DNA from 2 places in the Streptomyces sp. KLMMK genome. Region 1 is predicted to be linked to the other one. Evidence: riboswitches for the same ligand, from Rfam matches in the RefSeq annotation. Region 1 holds a riboswitch; the other holds the start of a gene.

Region 1 (3,426 bases):
TTCTTGAGGTCCTCCACCAGGTAGGTGTTGACCTGCAGGAACTCACCGGAGAGCGTCTCGCGCTTGAAGAGGTTGGAGACCTGCGGCTCGATGCACTCGTACACACCCGCGATGGAGGCGATGGTGGCCGTCGGGGCGATGGCGAGCAGCAGCGAGTTGCGCATGCCGACCTCGCCGATGCGGGCGCGCAGAGCCTCCCAGCGGTCCTCCCAGGCGGCGACGGCGTTGGGGTAGTGGTCCGGGTGCAGCACGCCGCGGGCGGTGCGGGTCGCGGACCAGGCCGGGTGCGGGCCGTGCCGCTCGGCGAGGTCGGCGGAGGCCTCGTACGCCGCGAGCATGATGCGCTCGGAGATGCGGGTGGACAGCTCCTTGGCCTCGGGCGAGTCGAAGGGCATGCGCAGGCGGAAGAAGACGTCCTGCAGGCCCATCAGGCCCAGGCCCACCGGGCGCCAGCGGCTGTTGGAGCTGCCGGCCTGCTCGGTCGGGTAGAAGTTGATGTCCACGACGCGGTCGAGGAAGGTGACGGCCGTGCGGACCGTGCGGTCGAGCTTCTCCCAGTCCATCTCGCCGTCGGCACCGAGGTGCTGCGCGAGGTTGACGGAGCCCAGGTTGCAGACCGCGGTCTCGCCGTCGTCCGTGACCTCGAGGATCTCGGTGCAGAGGTTCGAGGAGTGGACGACCGCGCCCTTCTCGGCCGTCTGGTTGGCGGTGCGGTTGGCGGCGTCCTTGAACGTCATCCAGCCGTTGCCGGTCTGCGCGAGGGTGCGCATCATGCGGGCGTAGAGCACGCGGGCCGGGATCTGCTTGACGGCCTTGCCCTCGGCCTCGTACTTGCGGTACGCGGCGTCGAACTCGTCGCCGTAGAGGTCGACCAGGTCGGGCGTGTCGGCCGGGGAGAACAGCGACCACTCGGCGTCGGCCTCGACGCGGCGCATGAACTCGTCCGGGATCCAGTGCGCGATGTTGAGGTTGTGGGTGCGGCGGGCCTCCTCACCGGTGTTGTCGCGGAGCTCCAGGAACTCCTCGATGTCGGCGTGCCAGGTCTCGAGGTAGACGCAGGCCGCGCCCTTGCGGCGGCCGCCCTGGTTGACGGCGGCGACGGAGGCGTCGAGGGTGCGCAGGAACGGCACGATGCCGTTGGAGTGGCCGTTGGTGCCGCGGATCAGCGAGCCGCGCGAGCGGATGCGGCTGTACGACAGGCCGATGCCGCCGGCGTGCTTCGACAGGCGCGCCACCTGGTGGTAGCGGTCGTAGATCGAGTCCAGCTCGTCCAGCGGGGAGTCCAGCAGGTAGCAGGACGACATCTGCGGGTGGCGGGTGCCGGAGTTGAAGAGCGTGGGGGAGGACGGCAGGTACGACAGGGTGCTCGTCAGGCCGTACAGCTCGGCGACGTCGGCGACGGCGCGCTCGGAGTGGTCCTCGGCCAGGCCGCAGGCCACGCGCAGCAGGAAGTGCTGCGGGGTCTCGATCACGTTGCGGGTGATCGGGTGGCGCAGCAGGTAGCGGCTGTGCAGGGTGCGCAGGCCGAAGTAGCCGAAGCGGTCGTCGGCGCCGCCGAGGAGGGCCTCGTCGACCAGCTCGTCCAGGCGCGCGGCGTGGGTGGCCACGAAGGCGGCGGTGTCGTCCGCGATCAGGCCCTCGCGGTGGCCGACGGCGACCGAGGCGGAGAAGGACGTGGCGCCCTGGCCGGCGGCCTCCTCGGCGATCGCGCGGGTGAGCAGCCGGGCGGCGAGCTTGGAGTACTCGGGCTCCTCGGCGATCAGCCCGGCGGCGGCCTCGGTGGCGAGGGAGCGCAGCTCGGCCTCGTCCGAGTTCGCGCTCCGGCCCCGCAGTGCGGCGGCGGCGACCTTGCCGGGGTCGGTGGCAGGAAGGTCGGCGGTGAGGTCGGTCAGGGTGCGCAGCAGCGCGGTCCCGGGGCCGCCGGTCGCTTCTTCCGCTGAGACCGGATCGGCGGGCGCGATGGTCACTGAGGCTCTCCCTCGCTCGGCTGGGTGGGCCGGCGGGAGAGCACGACGGTCGCGTACGGGCGCGCCTGATGGACCAGGGCATGCCTCGTAGGCGTCCGCCGGCCCAACCCGCGAGGCCCGGACGAATTCAACGCCCATAGCCGAGCCCAGGGCAGGCTCGGTGGAGGGCGTGCTGCCGGCAGGTACTCGGACTCCTGCATGCGCGGCTTAACGGCATACATGCACCGTTGCGGGACAGTTCCGGATTTTCACCGGATTCCCCTGCGACGACAGCGAGGACGAGCATACATCTAGTGCCGCCCCTCGTACGCGCCCCCACATGTTGTGTCGCGCGGTAAGCGCATAGGTCGGAATGTGTTATCAGGCCCCGGTGTTGAGGGTGGGTTCGCAGGTCGGAAGGGGGATCGGGTGCGGGGTGCGGCGAAGGGCCGCCACGCCCCCTCCAGAGGGGCGTGGCGGCCCGGTCGGCTCCGCGGGGCGAGGGCCCCGCCGAGGGTCGCTCTAATGCCCTCCAGGGGCCCCTGCGGTGGCCGGCGGGAGCTCGCTGCGGACCCCGGGGTCGCCGGCGTCCGCCGTGTAGTCCGCCGCCGATGTCTCGTCCGTGCCGTCCGGCACGCGCAGCGCCTTGAGGGCGAAGGTCAGGACGATGACGACGATCACATTGAGCGCGAAGGCGGTGAGCCCGATATAGCCCTTTTCTCCGATAAGGGGGATGAGGTTGGTATTCCCGAAATGATCCTGCGTCGCGCTCGGCGTGTCGTAGGCCTTCCAGGTGCCGTAGCCCATCCCCGCGGCCCAGCCGGCCAGCAGGGCCCAGCGGTGGAACCAGCGGGTGAAGAGCCCGCCCACGAGGGCGGGGACCGTCTGCAGGATCCAGATGCCACCGAGCAGCTGGAAGTTGATGGCGACGGTCTTGTCCATGGTGAGGACGAAGACGAGCGCGCCGACCTTCACCAGCAGCGAGGCGAGCTTGGAGACCTTCGCCTCGTGCCCGGGCGAGGCGTCCGGCCGGATGAAGTCCTTGTAGATGTTGCGGGTGAAAAGGTTCGCCGCGGCGATCGACATGATCGCGGCCGGGACCAGGGCGCCGATGCCGATGGCGGCGAAGGCCACGCCCGTGAACCAGTCCGGGAACATGTCCTCGAACAGCTGGGGGATCGCGAGCTGCCCGTTCTTCACCTTGATCCCCGCGGCGATGGCCATGAAGCCGAGCATCGCGAGCAGGCCCAGCATCAGGGAGTACAGCGGCAGGATCGTCGTATTGCGGCGGATGACGTTGCGGCCTTTGCTGGAGAGAACCGCCGTGACCGAGTGGGGGTAGAGGAAGAGCGCCATCGCCGAGCCGAGCGCGAGCGTCGCGTAGGCCCACTGCGCGTCCGGACCGCTCACCAGGGCGCCGCGCGGCTTGCCGGTCTCCGGGTTCTTGACGGCGAACGCTTCGCCCGCCTTGCTGAAGATG
Region 2 (3,426 bases), on a different contig from region 1:
GCTTGACGCCCGTGAGGACGTAGTGGTCGCCCTCGCGCACGGCGCGCGTGCGTAGGGCCGCCGCGTCGGAGCCGGCGCCCGGTTCGGTGAGGCAGTAGCTGCCCAGGAAGTCCATGGAGCACAGCGCCGGGAGCAGGCGGGCGCGCTGGGCGTCGTCGCCGTAGCGGTCGATCATCCAGGCGACCATGTTGTGGATGGAGAGGTAGCCGGCGATGGAGGGGCAGCCGGTGGCCAGGGTCTCGAAGACGACGACGCCGTCGGAGCGGGTCAGGCCGGAGCCCCCGGAGGACTCGCGGACGTAGACGCCGCCGAGCCCCAGGTCCGCGCCCTTGCGCAGGACGTCGACGGGGAAGTGCTTGCCCTGGTCCCAGGCGACGGCGTGCGGGGCGAGGTGTTCCTCGGCGAAGTCGAGCGTCGTCTCGGCGATGGCGAGCTGCTCGCCGGAGAGCATGGTGCCGGTCATCGTCGTCATCGCATCGTGGGGATGGTGAAGCTCGCGCCCTCCTTGACCCCGGAGGGCCAGCGCGAGGTAACGGTCTTGGTACGGGTGTAGAAGCGGATCGCATCCGGCCCGTGCTGGTTGAGGTCGCCGAAGCCGGAGCGCTTCCAGCCGCCGAACGTGTGGTACGCCACCGGTACGGGGATGGGCACGTTGACGCCGACCATGCCGGTGTTCACCCGCCGGGTGAAGTCCCGGGCGGTGTCCCCGTCCCGCGTGAAGATCGCCACGCCGTTGCCGTACGGGTGCTCGCTGGGCAGCCGCAGGGCCTCCTCGTAGTCGGCGGCGCGGACGACGCAGAGCACCGGGCCGAAGATCTCCTCCCGGTAGATCCGCATGCCGGTGGAGACGCGGTCGAAGAGCGTGGCCCCGGCGAAGAAGCCGTTCTCGTGGCCGGGGAGGACGAAGCCGCGCCCGTCGACGACCAGTTCGGCGCCCTCGGTGGTGCCGATGTCCACGTAGCGGCGCACGCGGTCCAGGGCGTCGCGGCTCACCAGCGGGCCGAAGTCGGCGTCCGGGTCGTCGGAGCGGCCGATGCGCAGCGCGCCGATGCGCTCCTTGAGCTTGGCGACCAGGGCGTCGGCGGTCTCCTCGCCGACGGGGACGGCGACGGAGATCGCCATGCAGCGCTCGCCCGCCGATCCGTACCCGGCGCCGATCAGGGCGTCCGCGGCCTGGTCGAGGTCGGCGTCCGGCATCACGACCATGTGGTTCTTGGCGCCGCCGAAGCACTGGGCGCGCTTGCCGCGGGCGGCCGCGGTGGCGTAGATGTGCGCCGCGATGGGCGTGGAGCCGACGAAGCCGACGGCCTGGACCCTGGGGTCCTCCAGCAGGGTCTCGACGGCCTCCTTGCCGCCGTTGACCACGTTGAAGACGCCCGGGGGAAGCCCCGCCTCCAGGAAGAGCTCCGCGAGCCGCAGCGGCACGGACGGGTCGCGCTCGGAGGGCTTGAGGACGAACGCGTTCCCGCAGGCGATCGCGGGCGCGGCCTTCCACAGCGGGATCATGGCGGGGAAGTTGAAGGGGGTGATGCCTGCGGTGACGCCGAGGGGGCCGCGCAGCGAGTGGACGTCGATGCCCGTGCCCGCGTTGTCCGTGAACTCGCCCTTGAGCAGGTGCGGGATGCCCGCGGCGAACTCGACGACCTCCAGGCCGCGCTGGATGTCCCCGTGGGCGTCGGCGATCGTCTTGCCGTGCTCGGCGGACAACAGGCGGGCGAGGGCCTCGCGCTCGCCCTCGACCAGCTGCAGGAACCTCAGCAGGACGCGGGCGCGCCGCTGCGGGTTCCACTCGCCCCACTGCGGTTGCGAGGCCGCCGCGTCGGCGATCGCGGCCGCGGTGTCCTCGCGCCCGGCCAGGGGCACCCGGGCCTGTACGGTGCCGGTGTTGGGGTCATGCACGTCGGCGAAGAGTCCCGACGTTCCGGGGGTGTGCTTGCCGCCGATGAAATGTGTCAGTTCACGGACCATGGAAGCCTGCTCTCGTCAGGTCAGGTGAGATCCGGGGATGGGCATGGGGCGCCGTGGCCCTGTGCGGAACCGCGAAGAGCTCCGGAGGGCCGTGAAGAGCTACGAGCGCGCGGACATGTGTGCGCGCTCCGCCGGATCACCAGGGTCGTGAGTACGGACCGGTGCCATGCGTGTCTGCTCCATCCTCGTGGACAACACGGAACACCCCGCGGCCGGTATCCTGACTCCCGGATCACCGCGCGCCGCCAGCCTTCCCGACGAATGACGCATCTCGTCAGTGGCGTGCTGTCGACGGCACACTTCCCGGTCACAGTGGCGGGACCGTGCCGGATTCACACCGGCTTCCCTGCACCGCGGGCCTTGGTCACGAACATATAGTTGGACGTCCTAGTAAGTCCACCCCCGGCGTGATCACTTCCGCGGCGTGATCGCTTCCGCGGCCCGGTCACTTCCGCGGTCCGGTCACTGCGGCCGCTTCCCGGGCCCGGTCACTCGTCCGCCACCGGGTACGGCACGAACGTGCTGCTGTTCTCGTCGATCGCCAGAGGGCGGCCGAGCGGGGGCACGGCCCGCTGCGGGCAGTCGAGGCGTTCGCAGATGCGGCAGCCCATGCCGATGGGCGTGGCGGCGGAGGCGTTGGCCAGGTCGAGGCCGTCGGAGTAGACGAGCCGGGAGGCGTGCCGGATCTCGCAGCCGAGCCCGATGGCGAAGGTCTTGCCGGGCTCGCCCCAGCCGCCGCGCTGGCGGGTGACGGTGCGGGCGGTCCACAGGTAGCGCTGCCCGTCCGGCATGGCGGCGATCTGCACGTGGATGCGGCCGGGCGCGGCGAAGGCCTCGTAGACGTTCCACAGCGGGCAGGTACCGCCCGCGCGGGAGAAGTGGAAGCCGGTCGCGGACTGGCGCTTGGACATGTTCCCGGCGCGGTCGACGCGGACGAACGAGAAGGGCACGCCCCGCAGCCGCGGCCGCTGGAGCGTGCTGAGCCGGTGGCAGACGGTCTCGTAGCCGACGCCGAAATGGTCGGTGAGCCGTTCGACGTCGTAGCGCAGCTCCTCGGCCGTCGCGAGGAAGGCGCCGTACGGCAGGATCAGCGCGGCGGCCACGTAGTTGGCGATGCCGATCCGTGCGAGCGACCACGTGGTGGAGCCCTCGTCGTAGTCCTCCGAGGCGAGCGCGGACAGCTCGTCGGCGAACTCCAGCAGGGCCAGCTGCGTGGCCATCCGGAAGGCCCGCTGGCCGGGGCGGAGACGGCCGGAGAGGTGCAGGGTCCGCAGCGCCGGGTCGTAGTGGTGCAGGCGGTCGGAGTCCGCGACGAGCCGTACGGCGTGCCGCTGCGTGAGGCGGGCGGCCAGGGCCGGGAGCACGCCGCCGGGGCGGATGCCGAGGCCGGCGGCCAGTTCCTCGGCGGCGACGTCCAGGCCGTGGAGGTAGTTCTGGCGGCGGTAGAAGAACTCCCGG

The links. Region 1 has a riboswitch for cobalamin ahead of V7793_RS27140 (ribonucleoside-diphosphate reductase subunit alpha). Riboswitches for the same ligand answer to the same signal wherever they lie in the genome.
Region 2: it holds a riboswitch for cobalamin, as region 1 does, so the genes downstream of both, V7793_RS13800 (CoA-acylating methylmalonate-semialdehyde dehydrogenase) here and V7793_RS27140 (ribonucleoside-diphosphate reductase subunit alpha) in region 1, are expected to answer to the same signal.

Annotation. Positions count from the first base shown of each region.
Region 1 is NZ_JBAMDC010000259.1:1,223-4,648, reverse strand. It holds gene V7793_RS27140 (ribonucleoside-diphosphate reductase subunit alpha) at 1-1,967, opposite strand, end outside; adenosylcobalamin-variant (AdoCbl-variant) riboswitch at 2,140-2,240, opposite strand; gene mctP (monocarboxylate uptake permease MctP) at 2,469-3,426, opposite strand, start outside.
Region 2 is NZ_JBAMDC010000068.1:11,675-15,100, reverse strand. It holds gene V7793_RS13805 (acyl-CoA dehydrogenase family protein) at 1-472, opposite strand, end outside; gene V7793_RS13800 (CoA-acylating methylmalonate-semialdehyde dehydrogenase) at 469-1,968, opposite strand; cobalamin riboswitch at 2,162-2,339, opposite strand; gene V7793_RS13795 (short-chain fatty acyl-CoA regulator family protein) at 2,457-3,426, opposite strand, start outside.